DNA from 2 places in the Streptomyces sp. NPDC058650 genome. Region 2 is predicted to be linked to the other one. Evidence: riboswitches for the same ligand, from Rfam matches in the RefSeq annotation. Region 2 holds a riboswitch; the other holds the start of a gene.
The links. A riboswitch is a leader RNA that binds a small molecule or an ion and turns the genes downstream of it on or off. The one in region 2 is predicted to bind glycine.

Region 1: another riboswitch for glycine. It lies ahead of gcvP (aminomethyl-transferring glycine dehydrogenase); the one in region 2 lies ahead of gcvT (glycine cleavage system aminomethyltransferase GcvT).

Annotation. Positions count from the first base shown of each region.
Region 1 covers NZ_JBHXRL010000003.1:8,188-17,685, reverse strand. Annotated here, with positions in the region: gene ACFWWU_RS06145 (glutamate--cysteine ligase) at 1-1,414, opposite strand, end outside; gene ACFWWU_RS06140 (hypothetical protein) at 1,897-2,487, shown strand; gene ACFWWU_RS06135 (DUF5999 family protein) at 2,821-3,027, shown strand; gene gcvP (aminomethyl-transferring glycine dehydrogenase) at 3,133-6,018, opposite strand; glycine riboswitch at 6,195-6,294, opposite strand; gene ACFWWU_RS06125 (PRC-barrel domain-containing protein) at 6,408-6,782, shown strand; gene ACFWWU_RS06120 (DNA polymerase IV) at 6,945-8,336, opposite strand; gene ACFWWU_RS06115 (MerR family transcriptional regulator) at 8,502-9,119, opposite strand; gene ACFWWU_RS06110 (bifunctional nuclease family protein) at 9,331-9,498, opposite strand, start outside.
Region 2 covers NZ_JBHXRL010000002.1:233,661-243,158, reverse strand. Annotated here, with positions in the region: gene ACFWWU_RS04855 (enhanced serine sensitivity protein SseB) at 65-805, opposite strand; gene ACFWWU_RS04850 (AAA family ATPase) at 945-1,613, opposite strand; glycine riboswitch at 1,765-1,863, shown strand; gene gcvT (glycine cleavage system aminomethyltransferase GcvT) at 2,036-3,160, shown strand; gene gcvH (glycine cleavage system protein GcvH) at 3,259-3,636, shown strand; gene glyA (serine hydroxymethyltransferase) at 3,668-4,936, shown strand; gene ACFWWU_RS04830 (L-serine ammonia-lyase) at 5,096-6,466, shown strand; gene ACFWWU_RS04825 (DUF7010 family protein) at 6,543-7,118, shown strand; gene ACFWWU_RS04820 (CopD family protein) at 7,133-8,050, opposite strand; gene ACFWWU_RS04815 (EF-hand domain-containing protein) at 8,119-8,334, opposite strand; gene ACFWWU_RS04810 (hypothetical protein) at 8,430-9,498, opposite strand, start outside.

The DNA of each region.
Region 1 (9,498 bases), on a different contig from region 2:
CCTCCCGGTCGAGGCCCGAATCCAGCGCCTGGTGGAAGGTGTCGGCCTGCCAGGAGGCCCCGTTCACCTTCCGCAGACAGCGCTGCTCGATCACCCCGAGGTAGAAGTCCCGGTCCGCCGGCTCGATGTGCCAGGCGTCCAGTCCGGCCGCGGCGAGCGGCAGCAGCTCGTCGAGGACGAGACGTACCGCCGGCAGGGTCGCGACGCCGCCGGCGCGGCCCGGGCGGGGCCAGCGCAGCTCCGCCTCGATGCCGTGGCGGCAGGCCGTGTCGAAGTTGGCCTCCGCGTCCTCGAAGGCCATCCGCTTCCAGACCGGCCGCGGTTCGTCCGCGAGCGAGCGCACGAGCCCGTAGTAGAAGGCCGCGTTCGCGATCACGTCGGTCACGGTCGGCCCGGCGGGCAGTACCCGGTTCTCCACGCGCAGGTGCGGGACCCCGTCGACCCAGCCGTACACGGGCCTGTTCCAGCGGTAGACCGTGCCGTTGTGCAGGACGAGTTCCTGGAGTTTCGGCACCCCGCCCTCGTCGAGGACGAGGAGCGGGTCCTCCTCGTCGCAGATGGGGAGGAGGGCCGGGAAGTAGCGGAGGTTCTCCTCGAAGAGGTCGTACACCGAGTCCACCCACCGCTCCCCGAACCAGGTGCGCGGCCGGACGCCCTGGGACTGCAGCTCGGGCGGCCTGGTGTCGGTGGCCTGCTGGAACAGCGGCGGCCGGGACTCGCGCCACACCTCACGGCCGAAGACGAAGGGCGCGTTCGCACCGAGGGCGATCTGGACGCCCGCCACCGCCTGCGCCGCGTTCCATACGGCGGCGAACCTGGCCGGCGTGACCTGGAGGTGCAGCTGCACGGAGGTGCAGGCGGCCTCCGGCACGATCGACTCCGAGGTGCACGTGAGCCGTTCGACTCCGTGGATGTCGAGGGTGAAGTCCTCGCCCCTGGCCGCGAGGATCTGGTTGTTGAGGAGCGCGTAGCGGTCGGCGGCCGACAGGTTCTCGAAGACCAGGTCGCTCTGGGCGAGCGTGGGGAGTATGCCGATCATGACGACGCCGGCGTCGAGTTCCGCGGCCTTGCGGTCGGCATATCCGAGTCCGGTGCCGATCTCTTCGGCGAGCCGGTCGAATACCCTGCCGCCGAGCCGGTGGGGAGCGATGTTCACTTCCAGGTTGAACAATCCGAGTTCCGTCTGGAAATCGGAGCTCGCGATCCTTTCCAGAACCGGTGCGTTGAGCATCCGGGGCAGCCCGTCGGCACCGGCGAGATTGAGTTCGATCTCCAGACCCATGAGATTGCGGGGCCGGTCGAACCTCTTCTCCGCCAGCAGCCTCGCGAGCCCCGCGAGACACTGCTGGAGCTTTCTCCGGTACTGCTGTCGGTCGGCCGGGCCGAACCCGTCCGCGTCGACCTTCTCCCCCATCGAAGCCGTCCCTCCCACCGTGGGCAGCCGCGACGACGGCCGCGCGTCACGGACCATGATGCCCACCTCGCTGATCCACAACGCCTGCGGAACGGGGCCGCCGGAGGATAGGCTGGAAGGAGCTCTCCACGGGCACATTCCGAAGGCATGACGCGGTCGACATATACCAATGTCCTATTGTCCCGTGACGGGGGATCATAATTCAGCCGTCCGGCTCGGCGAGGAATACGCAGGTGAGCGCCGCCCGGCCGTCATGATTCCGCTTGAACAGCCTCCGGAATAAGGCCTGATGAGGCCTTGCCAGGAATATCGGCGACGTCTAGCGGAAACACTCTGAGAACACGTGTCGTATAAACTCCGCGGACGAGGCAGAGTGTTGGTGCCCGGTCATGGCCCCATGGCCCCTCTCTGGCCGCGCCGCCGACAGCGCCGTCGTACCTGCCCACGCATCACCGTGTCTCCTGAGTGAGAGGCGACCCACCATGCTCCGACCCTCTCCGGCCCCCGCGCCGGCCCTCCGCAGTGTTCTCGCGGCCCTCGGCTCACCGACCGCCGTCCGCGAGGCCCGAACTCCCGCCCTGCGGGCCGCGCAGGGACCGCTGAGCCCCGAACTCCCGTTGCCCGTACACGTCCTCGGCGTCACGGGAGCACCTGGACGGCCGCCCCTCACCCGGCTCACCGGCTGGCGGTTCCTGATCCGGAACGGGGAGCGGGCGATCGCCGCCGCGGACACCATGCTCACCCCGGACGGCTGGACGTTCTCGCACTTCTTCGAGGGGCCGTACGTCACCGCGACGGAACGGGCCCTGCTCCAGGCCGAGGCGCTGCCCACCCCGTACCAGCCCCGGCTGCTCTCCGTACCCGAGCTCTACATGCTGACGCTCTGGCTGCACGCCGAACCGGAGGCGGACGGCACGACCGACGCCCCGGCCGCGGCCGATCTCCTGGTACCCCTGGCCCCCGCGCCGCCGGGGATCGCGGCCTACCGGCCCTACCAGGTCGCCGACCTCCTGCCCGTGCTCAGTACGCGTCTCGCGCCGCCGCCCCTCCTGGGCTCGGCCGCGCCCGCCTGATCCACCCCTCCTACGGCTCCCGCCCCGTGGCCCGCCCGGGTCACGGGGCGCACTGCTGTCCGAGGACCGGGCCCGAACGGCCCTACCGAACGCCGCTCCCGTACGGACTAGCCCGCTCGGACCACCCCGAACCACCCGAAGAGACGGTGCTCTTGACCTGAACCGCCCCTGCGGGTGATGCGTCTTCCCCGGAGAGGACGAGCTGCCGCGAAATACCTGCGGAAGACCGTCCATGGGGCAAGACTGGGACCGGAACCGAACCGACCGACGGGGGCGGCGATGAGCGCGAAGAGCCGCAGGACATCCACCACGACGCAGCGAAAGAACCCACCCATGTGCCAGCACCAGCCTGCCTGTCCCACCGCCGACTCCAACGACCGGGAGGCGGCCCGCCTGATGGCACACCATCCGGAACAGGGCTGGAGCCTGCTGTGCAACGGCGTCCTGCTCTTCGAGGACACCGGTGAACTGCTGCCGGACGGGCAGATCATCGCCCCGCACCGGCCACTGACGGCGGGACGGGTGACGACCGCGGCCTGAGCACGCGGAGATCACCGTACGAGGGAGAAACGCCGAGGGCCGGCCCGGAGGAGATCCTCCGAACCGGCCCTCTGCTCGTGCTCAGCTACTCACCGCCTCAGCGGATCAGGCGTCGTACTCGTCCATCGGCGGGCAGGAGCAGACCAGGTTCCGGTCGCCGAAGGCGCCGTCGATGCGACGGACCGGCGGCCAGTACTTGTCGGCGGCCGAGACACCGGCCGGGAAGACCGCCTCGTCACGGGTGTACGGGTGGCTCCACTCGCCGCCCAGCGCGGCCGCGGTGTGCGGGGCGTTGTGCAGCGGGTTGTCGTCGGCGGGCCACACGCCCGAGGCGACCTTCTCGATCTCCGCGCGGATCGCGATCATCGTGTCGCAGAAGCGGTCGAGCTCGGTGATGTCCTCGGACTCGGTGGGCTCGATCATCAGCGTGCCGGCCACCGGGAAGGACATCGTCGGCGCGTGGAAGCCGTAGTCGATCAGACGCTTGGCGATGTCGTCGACCGTGACGCCCGTCTCCTTCGAGAGCGGACGCAGGTCCACGATGCACTCGTGGGCGACCAGACCGGCCGGACCGGTGTAGAGCACCGGGAAGTGCGGCTCCAGGCGCTTGGCGATGTAGTTCGCCGCGAGCACGGCGACCTGCGTGGCGCGCTTGAGGCCCTCGCCGCCCATCAGGCGCACGTACGACCAGGAGATCGGCAGGATGCCGGCGGAGCCCCACGGGGCCGCCGAGATCGGGCCGACGCCGGTCTCCGGGCCCGCCGTGGGCTGGAGCGGGTGGTTCGGCAGGTACGGGGCGAGGTGCGCACGCACACCGACCGGACCGACACCGGGGCCACCGCCACCGTGCGGGATGCAGAAGGTCTTGTGCAGATTGAGGTGCGAGACGTCGCCACCGAACTTGCCCGGCTTCGCGAGCCCGACCAGCGCGTTGAGGTTGGCACCGTCGACGTACACCTGACCGCCGGCCTCGTGGACCTCGGCGCAGATGTCGGCGACGTGCTCCTCGAAGACGCCGTGCGTGGACGGGTAGGTGATCATGAGCACGGACAGCTCGTCGCGGTACTGCTCGATCTTGGCGCGCAGGTCCGCGATGTCGACCTCGCCGTCGTCGGCGGTCTTGACGACGACGACCTTCATGCCGGCCATCACCGCGGAGGCGGCGTTGGTGCCGTGCGCGGAGGACGGGATGAGGCAGACGGTGCGCTGGAGGTCGCCGTTGGCGCGGTGGTAGGCGCGGACGGCCAGCAGGCCGGCCAGCTCGCCCTGCGAACCGGCGTTGGGCTGGATCGACACCTTGTCGTATCCGGTGACCTCGGCGAGGCGCTCTTCCAGCTCGGTGATGAGCGTGACGTAGCCCTGCGCCTGGTCGACCGGGGCGAAGGGGTGGATCTGGCCGAACTCGGGCCAGGTCACCGGCTCCATCTCGGTCGTCGCGTTCAGCTTCATCGTGCAGGAGCCGAGCGGGATCATGCCGCGGTCGAGCGCGTAGTCGCGGTCGGCGAGCTTGCGCAGGTAGCGCAGCATCGACGTCTCGGAGCGGTGCGCGTGGAAGACCGGGTGGGTCAGGTACGCGTCGGAGCGCAGCAGCCCGGCGGGCAGCGTGTCCTCGGCGGTGGCGTCCAGGGCCTCGACGTCGCCGTCGACACCGAAGGCGCCCCAGACGGCGGCGAGCTGCTCGCGTCCGGTGGTCTCGTCACAGGAGATCGAGACGAGATCGGCGTCGACGCGGTAGAGGTTCACCCCGGCGTCGCGGGCGGCGGCGACGACCTCGTCGGCCTTGCCGGGCACCCGGACGGTGAGGGTGTCGAAGTACGAGCCGTGCACGACCTCGACCCCACCGGCGGTGAGACCCGCGGCGAGGATCGTGGCGTACCGGTGGGTCCGCTGCGCGATCCCCTTCAGCCCGTCCGGCCCGTGGTAGACGGCGTACATGCCGGCCATGACGGCGAGCAGCACCTGAGCCGTACAGATGTTGCTGGTGGCCTTCTCGCGGCGGATGTGCTGCTCGCGGGTCTGCAGGGCGAGGCGGTACGCGCGGTTCCCGTCGGCGTCGACGGACACACCCACCAGGCGACCGGGCAGCGAGCGGGCGTGCTTGTCCTGGACGGCCATGTAACCGGCGTGGGGACCGCCGAAGCCCATGGGCACGCCGAAGCGCTGCGTCGTACCGACGGCGATGTCCGCGCCCAGCTCGCCGGGCGAGGTGAGCAGGGTCAGCGCGAGCAGGTCGGCGGCGACGGTGACGATGGCGCCGAGCTCGTGGGCCTGGTCGACGGTGGCCTTGATGTCCCGCACGGCACCGGAGGCGCCCGGGTACTGGATCAGCACACCGAAGACACCACGCGCGGCGATCTCGGAGGGAATCCCGTCACTGAGATCCGCGACGACGACCTCGACACCGGTCGGCTCGGCGCGGGTCTCGATGACGGCGATCGTCTGCGGCAGGGCATCGGCGTCGACGAGGAAGACGCCGTTCTTGACCTTGCCAACGCGCCGGGACAGGGACATGGCCTCGGCGGCGGCGGTGCCCTCGTCGAGGAGGGAGGCGCCCGAGGTGGGCAGACCGGTCAGGTCGGCGACCATGGTCTGGAAGTTGAGCAGCGCCTCCAGACGCCCCTGCGAGATCTCGGGCTGGTACGGCGTGTAGGCGGTGTACCAGGCCGGGTTCTCCATGACGTTCCGAAGAATGACCGGAGGCGTGAAGGTCCCGTAGTACCCGAGGCCGATCATCGGGGCGAGGACCTGGTTGCTGTCGGCGAGCGTGCGGAGCTCGGCCAGCACCTGGGCCTCGGTGCGCGCGGCCGGCAGGCCCAGCGCCTCGGCGTTCTTGATCACGTCCGGCACCGCGGCGGCGGTGAGCTCGTCGAGCGAGCCGTAACCGACCTGAGCGAGCATCTTGGCCCGCGCCTCGGCGTCGGGCCCGATGTGCCGCTGCTCGAACGGGATGCCCTGTTCGAGCTCGGAGAGCGGAATGCGGTTGGCAGTCATGTACGGAGGCCTCCTGGTCGTCACGACCTGCGAGGGGCACCACGGCGCGGGTACCCGGACGGCCTCCCCCTCTGTCATCTCAACCTGAGAGTTTCACCGGCACGCCTCGCGGCACGCCGGCTTTCACCGTCGGTGAGAGCGCATGCCGTGGACACCGCTCTGCTTTCCAGAGTGACCTCGTCCGCGCGGTACAGGGGCCTGAGAGATTCCGGGGAGGATTTGCTCCTTCGGCGCCCTCCGGAAGGTTTCTCCGGGGGACTCTCCCGCACAGGGTCGACAGCCACAGCCAGCCTACCAGCGAGGTTGCGGCTCCCATCGCTCAAGTGGCCGACATCCCAGATGTGCACTTTCGTAGGGGTGTAGAGCAGTTGCGACCAGTTGGAGGGACCGTGCAGACCGACATCGATCCGCGCAGCCTGATCGGCCGCAAGGCGTTCGACCGGAACGGACACAAGATCGGAACCGTGGACGAGGTGTACCTGGACGACGCGACCGGCATCCCGGAATGGGCCGCGGTCCGCACCGGCCTGTTCAGCCGGGACGCCTTCGTCCCCCTGGAGCCGAGCGACCTCCTGGACGACGGCCTCCACATCCCGTTCGAACGCGCGCTCATCAAGGACGCCCCGGACTTCGGCGTGGGCCGCCACCTCTCCCCCGAGCAGGAGCTCCAGCTCTACCGCCACTACGACCTCACGCTCCCACCCCCGCCCCAGAACCCCCAGGACACCGACTTCGGCCACCTGGCAGGCCAAGAGGGTCCCTGACCCCGAGGCGCGCCTCCCGAGCAAACCCACAGCCGCCAAGGCGCGAACCCCCACGGGAAACCCGCACCTCCGCCCACCCCACCGCACGAGCGGCGCGGTCGGTAACCCCAGCCCGGCCGCGAGGCCGGGCGCACACCCCACCCCCGACACCCGACAACCGAGTCACGTCCCCGCCGGACACTCCCCCCGCACCAAGGGCAACGGCTCCGAAGGCTCCAGTTCCGGATCGTCCACCGAGAACGTCCGCACCCGCCCCGGCGCCGACCACGGCTCCTCGAACCGCACCGTGACCCGCCCGACCCCGCTCCCCTGCACCCACCCCGCCCCGTGCACCGCGTGCCGTACGTCGTGCCCGGGCGCCCACCGCCGCTCGACGGCGGCGGCAACGGCCCCGGCGGACTCGCGCGCGTCCGCCACACCATCGGCACCCGCACCGCCCCCCGCCGACTCCACGGCCGCCACCGCGACCGCCGCACGCTCCTCCTCGGCCTGGGCGAAGAGATCCTCCTGCGTGTAGTCCGCGAGCCCGCTCACGCCCACCCCGAGCAGCCGCACGCCCCCGGTCGTGTCGACCGCCTCCAGGAGCCGCCCGGCGGCCTCCCGCACGACCACCGGGTCGTCCGTCGGCCCCCGCAGCGTCTCGGACCGGGTCAGCGTCGAGAAGTCGTACCGCCGCACCTTGAGGACGATGGTCCGTCCCGAGTGCCCCGAGGCCCGCAACCGCGCCACGCACCGCTCGGCGAGCCGCTCCACCTCGGTCCTGATCCGCACCCGGTCGTGCAGGTCGACGTCGAAGGTGTCCTCGACCGACACCGATTTGGCGTCCCGCTCGGCCACCACGGCCCGGTCGTCGTGCCCCTGGGCCATCCGGTACAGCGAGGCCCCGTGCGCCCGCCCCAGCAGCCGTACGAGCTCGTCCTCGCCCGCCTCGGCCAGGTCGGAGACCGTGGTCATCCCGGCACGCCGCAGATGCTCCCCGGTCGCGGGCCCGACGCCGGGCAGGATCCGCACCGACCGGGGCCCGAGCAGCTCCCTCTCGGTCCCCGGCACGATGAGGACCAGCCCGTCGGGCTTGGCCTCCTCGGAAGCGATCTTCGCGATCATCTTCGACCCCGCGAGCCCCACCGACCCCGTCAGCCCCGTCGTCGCCAGGATGTCGGCCCGCAGCCGCTCGCCGACGACCCGCGCGCCGGCGCTGTCGTCGGCGAGGCCCCCGGCCTCCAGGTCCACGAAGGCCTCGTCGAGGCTGAGCGGCTCCACGAGCGGCGAGAGCCGCCCGAGGAGCTCCATGACCTGCTCACTGATCGACCGGTAGAAGGCGAAACGCGGGACGAGATACGCGGCGTTCGGCGCGAGCCGTCGCGCCTGGCCCATCGGCATGGCCGAGTGCACCCCGAAACGGCGTGCCTCGTACGAGGCGGTGGCGACGACTCCGCGCGGCCCGAGGCCCCCGACGACCACGGGTTTTCCGCGCAGGCTGGGCTTCGCCGCCTGCTCGGCGGCGGCGAAGAACGCATCCATGTCGAGATGCAGGATCGTCGGCGCGGCTCTCACACTTCCGATGCTGCCCCATGCCACTGACAACGGGGCGGCAACCACCCGGGGCCGCCGCCACCGAAAGCGCCACAGGAACAACACCCAGAACGGCCAAGGGCCCCCAGGGGGTACTGCCCGCCACCAAGGGCGGCCCCTCGCAGGGGCGCCCCCTGACAGAGCCGCTCAGACCGCCTTGTCGCGCCGCCGCCTGGCGAGCTCGTCACCCGGGTTGTGCCCGACGAGCGTCTCGCCCGTGTCGACCCGCTCCCCGTGCAGCTGCGAGAGCGCGGCCTCCACGTCCCGCCAGACGACCCCGACGGCGATCCCGAAGATGCCCTGACCGCCCTGGAGGAGGTCGACGACCTCGTCGGGCGAGGAGCACTCGTAGACCGTGGCACCGTCGCTCATGAGCGTCATCCGCTCCAGATCGCGGAAGCCACGGGCGCGCAGGTGCTGCACCGCCGCCCGGATGTTCTGGAGGGCCACCCCGGTGTCGAGGAAGCGCTTGACGATCTTCAGGACGACGACGTCGCGGAAGCTGTAGAGCCGCTGGGTCCCCGAACCGTACGCGGGCCGCACGCTCGGCTCCACGAGTCCGGTGCGCGCCCAGTAGTCCAGCTGCCGATAGGTGATGCCGGCGGCCGCGCAGGCCGTGGGGCCGCGGTAGCCGACCGCGTCACCCGCCGGGCCCGTACTCTCGTCCGCCCCGAAGTCGCCCACACTCCCGTGAAGCGGATACGGACCGGACTCCCCGGACACGCGTCCGAGCGAGCTCCCTGCCGTACCGTCCGCGCTGCTCATCACGCCGACCCTCCGTCCTTGACCTGCCCACACGAAGGTAGGCAGTCACTAGGGGTGCGTCAACGATCGCCACACTCGGCACGCCGAGTGATAATCACCCTGAGAGTGGTTTGCCGTGTCTCTCCCCGGGGAAAGGCTACTCGAATGCTCTGACGGCACCCCGCGAACGGCCCGCACGACCGGCCTCGCAAGCGGCCTCCGGCCGCACGTCTCACTGACTGTTGGTCCCGAAGTCCTCCGGTGAGATCTGGTCGAGAAACTCGCGGAACTTCTCCACCTCGTCCTCCTGCTCGTCCGGGATCGCGATGCCGGCGTCGTCCAGCACACCGTCACTGCCGTAGATCGGCGTTCCGGTCCGCAGGGCCAGTGCTATCGCGTC
Region 2 (9,498 bases):
ACCACGTCCGCCCGGACGTCGTCCGTCCGGCTACCGATTCAGTTCAGCTTAAACAGGGTGCCGCTCACCCGGCGGCGCGCTGGTAGAAGGGGCGTACCCGCTCCAGCATCCAGTCGCCGACCGGGTCCTGCGCCATGTCGAGCAGGATGAGGTTGACCGGCCAGGCGACCTCGACGCGGCCGAGGGCGCGGCCGAGGGCGTCCAGGGGAGCGTTGCGGTCGACGCCGTCCCAGGCGGCGAGCTGGACGCCGATGAAGAGGGCGGGTTCGGTGCCCTCGACGCTCGCGAGGGCGCGGCGGGCGGTGGCGACGACGCCCGCGGCCTCGAATTCGGCGGAGGCGGCGGCGAGGAAGTCGACGGGGTCGTCCTGCCAGTCGGGCTCGAAGAGCCGGACGCGGCCGCCGGTGGCCGGGCCGTCGAGCGGGGTGCGGCCGGCGCGGCAGAGTTCCGCCACGGCGGGCGGGGGCAGCGGGACGCCGACGGTGCCACCGGGATTCACGGCGATGCCCAGCTGCGGGGGCAGGCCGCGGGCGAAGTCGCGGGCGGGGGCGACGGTGTAGGACATGTGCGTGCCGACACAGGCGAGGAACTGCTGCTCGGAGCTGAAGACGGGGACGAAGGCCGCGCCGTCGATCTCCATGGTGGCGAGGTCCAGGTCGGGGCTGTCGGGGCCGCCGCCGTTGGGCAGGGGGACCCAGACCGGGCTGCGGCCCAGCACCTCGACGAGTCGGCCCCCTGCGGCGGGGTTGCCGAGCGAGGCGGCCAGCACCTCTTCGAGCTCATTGCCCGGCCACGTCACGTCCACGGTCCCTCTTCCCCTGTCTCGCGCGGGCGCACCCTCCCGCGCCGCCCCGCAGCACCCTAACGCCGCCCTGGCGCCGCCGTGGCCAAAAGCAGTGGGTACGAGCAAGAGAGGGGCCCTCGGGCCGCGCCAGGGTCGACCCTCAGGCCGTGTCGCGGAAGCCGATCCTCCGCAGGGCGTCCGCGGCGTCCCGGTCGAGGAGCGTCGCCGAGGCGCAGCCGTGCGGCAGGGCCCCGGACTCGGCGGCCCGCAGGAGCCGGCCGACGGCCCGCCGGTGCCGGGCGAAGGCGTACGCGGAGACACCGCGGCCCCGGGCGCGCTGGCCGTCGCGCGCGGTGTCCGGGTCGACGTCGAGCAGGACCAGGTGCAGGGCGCCGCCGCGGCGGCGCGCCTCGCGGGCGAGCCAGCCCCGCACCCAGGACTGGGTGCCGCAGTCGTGCACGACGACGCTCGCGCCGGAGCGCAGGGCGTGGCGCAGTCCGGCGTAGTGCGCGACCCGTACCAGGGGGCGGTAGACCGCGTAGGGCAGGAAGCGCGGCATGCGGGCCTCCCAGCGCTCGCGGACGTCCTGGGAGTCGATGCCCCGGCCGTCGGCGGCGCGCCGCATGAGGGTGGACTTGCCGCTGCCGGGCAGCCCGGAGACGACGACGAGGTCGCCGGCGGCGAAGGTGAGGGCACGGGGCCCCCGGCCGCCGCGCTCGCGCAGGTCCCGCAGGAGCCGGCCGCGGCGGCCGGTCCTGGCCCTGGCCCGGGCACGCTGGGTCGGAAGGCCGGTACTGGTTCCGTATGCGCCGGTGTGCTGGATCCCCATCGTTGCTCCCCCTGCCGGGCCTCAGGAGACCCTTGCCCACAAAGTGTAAAGAAGCGGTAATGAGATACAAGTGATGTGCCGCGCGGAGCACGCGTGCAATGATGTGCGCGCCAGGCGCGCTCAGTCGCCATACAACCTCATACCGGCCGCTCGAATCCGCGCGGGAGAGTTCCGGAACGCTCACGCGTCCGGACGCCGAAGGAGCAAGACCCTCCCTTGAATCTCTCAGGCCCCGTACCGCGTGGATGAGGCAGATCTGAAAAGCGGGACACCCTGCCGTGTCCCCACCCAAGGTGCAAGCCGACCTCTCGGTGACGAGATGCTCTCGGTGAACCTCTCAGGTTCCATGACAGATGGGGAGGACGTCCTCGCCCGTCATGTGTTTCGTCACCGAACCGCCCTTGGGATCCGGGAGCCACCCCATGAGCACTGCCCCCCGTCTTACCGCCCTCGATGCGCTGCATCGTTCGCTGGGCGCGACCATGACCGACTTCGCGGGCTGGGACATGCCGCTGCGCTACGCCAGCGAGCGGGACGAGCACATCGCCGTCCGGACCAAGGCGGGCCTCTTCGACCTCTCCCACATGGGTGAGATCACCGTCACCGGGCCGCAGGCCGTCGAGCTCCTCGACCACGCCCTCGTCGGCAACATCTCCACGGTGGGCGTGGGCCGCGCCCGCTACACGATGATCTGCCAGGAGGACGGCGGCATCCTCGACGACCTGATCGTCTACCGCCTCGGCGAGACCGAGTACATGGTCGTCGCGAACGCCTCGAACGCGCAGATCGTCCTGGACGCGCTGACCGAGCGCGCGGCCGGCTTCGACGCCGAGGTCCGCGACGACCGTGACGCGTACGCCCTGATCGCGGTCCAGGGCCCGGAGTCCCCCGGCATCCTGAAGTCGCTCACCGACGCCGACCTGGACGGGCTGAAGTACTACGCCGGCCTGCCCGGCACGGTCGCGGGCGTGCCCGCGCTGATCGCCCGTACCGGCTACACCGGCGAGGACGGCTTCGAGCTGTTCCTGAAGCCCGAGCACGCCGAGGGCGTGTGGAAGGCGCTGACCGAGGCGGGTACCCCGGTCGGCCTCATCCCCTGCGGCCTGTCCTGCCGTGACACGCTCCGCCTGGAGGCGGGCATGCCGCTGTACGGCCACGAGCTGACGACCGCCCTCACCCCCTTCGACGCCGGTCTCGGCCGGGTCGTCAAGTTCGAGAAGACGACCAACGACGGCCGCTTCGTCGGCCGCGAGGCGCTCGAGAAGGCCGCCGAGCGCGCCGAGACCGCCCCGCCGCGCAAGCTCGTCGGCCTGATCGCCGAGGGCCGCCGGGTCCCGCGCGCCGGGTTCTCCGTCGTCAAGGACGGCGTGGTGATCGGCGAGGTGACCTCGGGCGCCCCGTCCCCGACCCTCGGGCAGCCGATCGCGATCGCCTACGTGGACGCGGCGCACGCCACGCCCGGCACCGAGGGTGTAGGTGTGGACATCCGCGGTACCCACGAGCCGTACGAGGTCGTGGCGCTGCCGTTCTACAAGCGCCAGAAGTAGCGCGGCAAGCGCCTTAAGTGACGCAGTCGTCTCATCCCGGGTCTCATCCCGCGAGACCCACGTTCATCAGTACTCCCCCGATCCAGGAGAATCAGGTCATGAGCAACCCCCAGCAGCTGCGCTACACCAAGGAGCACGAGTGGCTGTCGGACGCCGTGGACGGCGTCGCGACGATCGGCATCACGGAGTTCGCGGCCAACGCGCTCGGTGACGTCGTCTACGCCCAGCTCCCCGAGGTCGGCTCGACCGTCACCGCGGGCGAGACCTGCGGCGAGCTGGAGTCGACGAAGTCCGTGAGCGACCTGTACTCCCCCGTCACGGGTGAGGTCGTCGAGGCCAACCAGAACGTGGTGGACGACCCGTCGCTGGTGAACACGGCTCCGTTCGAGGGTGGCTGGCTGTTCAAGGTACGTGTCGCGGGCGAGCCGGACGAGCTGCTCTCCGCCGACGAGTACACCGCGTTCTCCGCCGGCTGAGACCGGGCCCGAGACCCCTAGGGATCGATTCATGTCGCTTCTGAACACTCCCCTCCACGAGCTGGACCCCGACGTCGCCGCCGCCGTCGACGCCGAGCTCCTTCGTCAGCAGTCCACCCTCGAGATGATCGCCTCGGAGAACTTCGCTCCGGTCGCGGTCATGGAGGCCCAGGGCTCCGTCCTCACCAACAAGTACGCCGAGGGCTACCCGGGCCGCCGCTACTACGGCGGCTGCGAGCACGTCGACGTGGCCGAGCAGATCGCGATCGACCGGGTCAAGGACCTGTTCGGCGCCGAGTACGCCAACGTCCAGCCGCACTCCGGCGCCTCCGCGAACCAGGCCGCCCTCTTCGCGATCGCCCAGCCGGGCGACACGATCCTGGGTCTGGACCTGGCGCACGGCGGCCACCTCACCCACGGCATGCGCCTGAACTTCTCCGGCAAGCAGTTCAACGTGGTCGCGTACCACGTGGACGAGGCCGGTCTGGTCGACATGGCCGAGGTCGAGCGCCTCGCCAAGGAGCACCGCCCGAAGGTCATCATCGCGGGCTGGTCCGCCTACCCGCGTCAGCTGGACTTCGCGGAGTTCCGCCGGATCGCCGACGAGGTCGAGGCGTTCCTGTGGGTCGACATGGCCCACTTCGCGGGCCTGGTCGCGGCCGGTCTGCACCCGAACCCGGTCCCGTACGCGGACGTGGTGACCTCCACCACGCACAAGACGCTCGGCGGCCCCCGCGGCGGCATCATCCTCGCGAAGAAGGCGTTCGCGAAGAAGCTGAACTCGTCGGTCTTCCCCGGTTTCCAGGGCGGCCCGCTGGAGCACGTGATCGCGGCCAAGGCCGTCTCCTTCAAGGTCGCGGCCTCGGAGGACTTCAAGGAGCGCCAGCAGCGCACCCTGGACGGCGCCCGCATCCTCGCCGAGCGCCTGGTCCAGGACGACGTCACCGCGCACGGTGTCTCGGTCCTGTCCGGCGGCACGGACGTGCACCTGGTCCTGGTCGACCTGCGGAACTCCGAGCTCGACGGCCAGCAGGCCGAGGACCGTCTCCACGAGGTCGGCATCACGGTCAACCGGAACGCCGTTCCGAACGACCCGCGGCCGCCGATGGTCACCTCGGGTCTGCGCATCGGCACGCCGGCGCTCGCGACCCGCGGCTTCGGCACCGAGGACTTCACCGAGGTCGCCGACATCATCGCGGAGACCCTGAAGCCGGGCTTCGACGACGAGAAGGCCGCGGCCCTCAAGGCCCGGGTGACCGCGCTGGCCGACAAGCACCCGCTGTACCCCGGCCTGAAGTAGTTTCGTACGATTTAGTTCCGGTTTCGTTCGTACGGTATCTCCGGGGCACCGCGCACACTGGACAGTGAGCGTGGTGCCCCACGCCATGTCCGACGCATTCACGCTTCTCTGCACCACCCCGGCAGACAACGGCGTCTAGCCCCCACAAGGAGTCCTTCCGTGGCCATCTCGGTCTTCGACCTGTTCTCGATCGGCATCGGCCCGTCGAGCTCCCACACGGTGGGCCCCATGCGCGCGGCCCGGATGTTCGCCCGCCGGCTCAAGAACGAGGGTCTGCTCGCCCACACGGCGGCCATACGGGCGGAGCTGTACGGCTCGCTGGGCGCGACCGGCCACGGCCACGGCACCCCCAAGGCGGTGCTCCTCGGCCTGGAGGGCAGCTCGCCCCGCACGGTGAACGTCGAGACCGCGGACGAGGAGGTCGAGCGGATCAAGTCGAGCGGCCGGATCAACCTCCTCGGCGCGCACGAGATCCCCTTCGACTTCGACGCCGACCTGATCCTGCACCGCCGCAAGGCGCTCCCGTACCACGCCAACGGGATGACGATCTTCGCGTACGACGCCGAGGGCGCGCTCGTCCTGGAGAAGACGTACTACTCGGTCGGCGGCGGCTTCGTCGTCGACGAGGACGCCGTCGCGGGCGAGAACCCGATCGTCCCGGACGACACCGTCCTGAAGTACCCCTTCCGCACCGGTGACGAGCTGCTGCGGCTCGCCAAGGAGACCGGCCTCTCGATCTCCTCGATGATGCTGGAGAACGAGAAGGCCTGGCGCACCGAGGAGGAGATCCGCGCGGGTCTCCTGGAGATCTGGCGGGTCATGCAGGCCTGTGTCTCGCGCGGCATGTCCCGCGAGGGCATCCTGCCCGGCGGCCTGAAGGTGCGCCGCCGCGCCGCGAACACGGCCCGCAAGCTGCGCTCCGAGGGCGACCCGGCGGCGCTCGCGATGGAGTGGATCACCCTCTACGCGATGGCCGTGAACGAGGAGAACGCGGCGGGCGGGCGGGTGGTCACCGCCCCGACGAACGGCGCGGCCGGCATCATCCCGGCGGTCCTGCACTACTACATGAACTTCGTCCCGGGCGCCGATGAGGACGGCATCGTCCGCTTCATGCTGGCGGCCGGCGCGGTCGGCATGCTCTTCAAGGAGAACGCCTCCATCTCCGGCGCCGAGGTCGGCTGCCAGGGCGAGGTCGGCTCGGCCTGCTCGATGGCGGCCGGCGCGCTCGCCGAGGTCCTCGGCGGCACCCCCGAGCAGGTGGAGAACGCGGCCGAGATCGGCATGGAGCACAACCTGGGCCTGACCTGCGACCCGGTCGGCGGCCTCGTGCAGATCCCGTGCATCGAGCGGAACGGCATGGCGGCGGTCAAGGCGGTCACGGCCGCGAAGATGGCGATGCGCGGCGACGGCAGCCACCTGGTCTCCCTCGACAAGGTCATCAAGACCATGAAGGAGACGGGCGCGGACATGAGCGTCAAGTACAAGGAGACCGCGCGCGGTGGTCTCGCGGTGAACATCATCGAGTGCTGAACCGTTTACTCGGACGGTCGGCGCCGGTGCTCCGGAAGGGGCACCTCCGCCGGGGCGCCGCTGTAGTGTCCGCGTCATGACGACGCACCCCCAGGCGGAGACCGCCGACGCGGAATGCCGTGCCCTCACCCGCGGTCTGCGCCGCCGCGGCGCGATCGTCCTCGCCGTGTTCGCCCTCGTCTGGGCCTTCGCCGGAGGTTCCGGGATCGCGTCGGTGGCGGTGTCGGGCATCGTCGGCACCCTCGCCGTCATCGTGACGGCCGGTGCGCTGGTGGCGGCTCGCCGGGGCACCGCCGGACCGGTGACACGGACCGTGACGCTGCCGGAGAAGTGGAACCGGGGGGTCGGCCTGGTCAACGCCGCCGAGCTCGTGGCGATCTTCGCGGTGATCGCCGCGTCGAACGCCTCGGGCCACCCGGAGTTCATCCCGGTCGGGATCTGTCTCGTCGTCGGTCTGCACTTCTTCCCCCTGGCGCGCCTCTTCGACCAGCGTCAGTACACGGGGACGGCGGTCGCCCTGACGGCGGTCGCGCTGGTGGGTCTCGCCGTCCTCGCGGCCGGCGCCTCGGCGGAGACGATCCGCGCGGTGGTGGGCCTGGGCGCGGCGGTCGTGCTGTGGGCCTCGTCCTTCCACGTCGCCCTGCGGGGCTGAGCGGCTGCTCGGACTCAGGGCGCGAGCCAGTGCGGGTCGGGCACGACCGTGAGGAGCGCCGAGACGACGACGATCACCCCCAGCGCGGCCACTTCGATCCGCGCCGGGGCCTCGGCGTCGCCGCCGGACAGCATCCGGCTCCTGGCCGCCAGGGCCAGCAGGCTCACCCCGCCGAACAGCAGCAGCTTGACCAGCAGGATCCGGCCGTAGGCCGTGGTCAGGACGGCGTCCAGCGGCAGCCTGCGCAGGGTGGAGGCCGTGCCGGTGACGGCGAGGGCCGCGTAGACGCAGGCGGCCATTCGGGCGTACCGGACGAGGACCTCGCGGCCGCCGCGCCGCAGCCGCATGGTGCGCAGCACGTACAGGAGCGTGCCGAGCCACAGTGAGGCGCCCGTGAGGTGGACGACGGTGAGCCCGATGCCCACGGCGGGGGTGTACGTCTCGGTGTGGGCCCGCACGGCCTCGCTGACGACCGCGGCGGCGAGCGGGACGGCGGCGAGGCCCGGGCGCCGGGAGGCGGCGCACACGGCGGCCAGGGCGAAGGCGTTGGCGGTGACGAGCAGCAGGCGGCCCTCGCGCAGTCCGTACACGACGGGCAGGCTCAGCCCGCTGACGACGGCGAGGAGCAGCAGGAGTCCGGCGGAGGCGGCCGCGGCGAGCAGGGCCGCGGGCACGGAGAGGGCGCGGGGCCGTGGCCCGTCCCCGGCGAGGCGGCGTCCGGCGAGTTCGCCGACGTGGACGGCGAGGCCCGTGAGGACGAGGAAGCGCAGGAGCGCGGTGGTGCCGGCGGCGGGTATCCGGAGCTCGCCGGTGCCCGTCTGGGCGAGGCCGGCGCCCAGCAGCGCCAGGCCGATGACGGCGAGGGCGGCGACGGCGGCGAGAACCGCCGCCGTCAGACGGCTCGGGGTACCGCAGGGTCCGGGAAGCGTCACCGGACGATCGTCACCGAGCCCCGGACGGGCGGCAACTCAGCGTTGCGCCGCCCGCCCGGGCGGGCGGATCAGGCCTTGCTGTAGTGGGCCCAGAACTCGTCCCAGGACAGGACGCCGTCGCCGTTGCTGTCGCGCTGCTTGATGAGGACCTCGGCGACCGTCTCGGTGACGTTGAAGTCACCGAACTGCGCCATGAGGCTCTTGTACTCCGCAGCGGTGATGAAGCCGTCCCCGTCCGCGTCGAACTTGCTGAATGCCGTGCGTGCCGACTCGATGTCCGCCACTGCTTCCGCCCCTTCTCGGTGCTTGTCTGACGGTGGTCAGATTAGCGGGCCCGCCGCTGCCGGATGATGGCGACCACTGACCACCGTGGTGACGCCTACCGGAAGATGCCCGTGTGGCCGAGGGAGTAGCGGCCGGGCTGGGGGTAGACCGCCAGGCCGTGGGGGCCGCCGCCGACCGGGATGCGGGCGAGCTGCTTGCCGCTCGTGGTGTCGATCGCGTAGACCTCGGAGTCGTAACGGCCCGACAGCCACAGCACCTTGCCGTCGGCGGAGACGCCGCCCATGTCGGGGGAGCCACCGTCCGGGAGCCACCACTTCTTCGTGAGCTTGTTCTTGACGAAGTCGAAGACGGAGACCGAGCCCTCGCCGCGGTTGGGGACGTACATCTCGCGTGAGTCCCGGCTGATGTAGAGGCCGTGGCAGCCCTTGCCGGTGGGCAGCAGGGTCGGGGTGGTGAACTTCTCGCCGTCGAGCACCCACATGCCGTGGGCCATCATGTCGGCGACGTAGAACGTCTTGCCGTCCGGGGAGATCTTCACGTCCTGCGGCATCGCGCCCTCGAAGGGCAGTTTCTGCTGACCGATCACCTCCATCTTCTCGGTGTCGACCTTGAGGAGTTCGCCGGAGAACTCGCAGGAGACGACGAAGTACCGTCCGTCGGCGGAGAAGTCGGCGTGGTTGACGCCGTAGCAGCTCACCGGGACGGTCTTCTTCCGTTCCATGGTGTGCGGGTCGCGGAAGACGAGTTCGCGGTCGAGGGATGCCATGACGACGGCGTACTTGCCGTTGGGCGTGAAGTAGAGGTTGTACGGGTCGTGGACCTCGACCGGCTTGCCCGCGACTCCGGTGGCGGGGTCGATGGGGGTGAGGGTGTGGCCCCGGTTGTTGTTGACCCAGAGGGTCTTCATGTCCCAGGAGGGCACGACGTGCTGGGGCTGGATGCCGACCGGGATCGTCTCGATGACCTGGTAGGTCGCGGGGTCGATGACCGAGACGGTGTTGGAGTTGGTGTTGGGGACGTAGACCCGGGAGGGGAAGTCCTTGACCACCGGGGAGAGCTTGCCGGGCCGGTCGGCGGCGTAGACGTCGTTCGGGTCGAGGAGCGGCGGCATGCCGGGGAGCCCGGCGGGCGCCGCGGCCGGCTTGGGTACGGCGGGGGCGGCG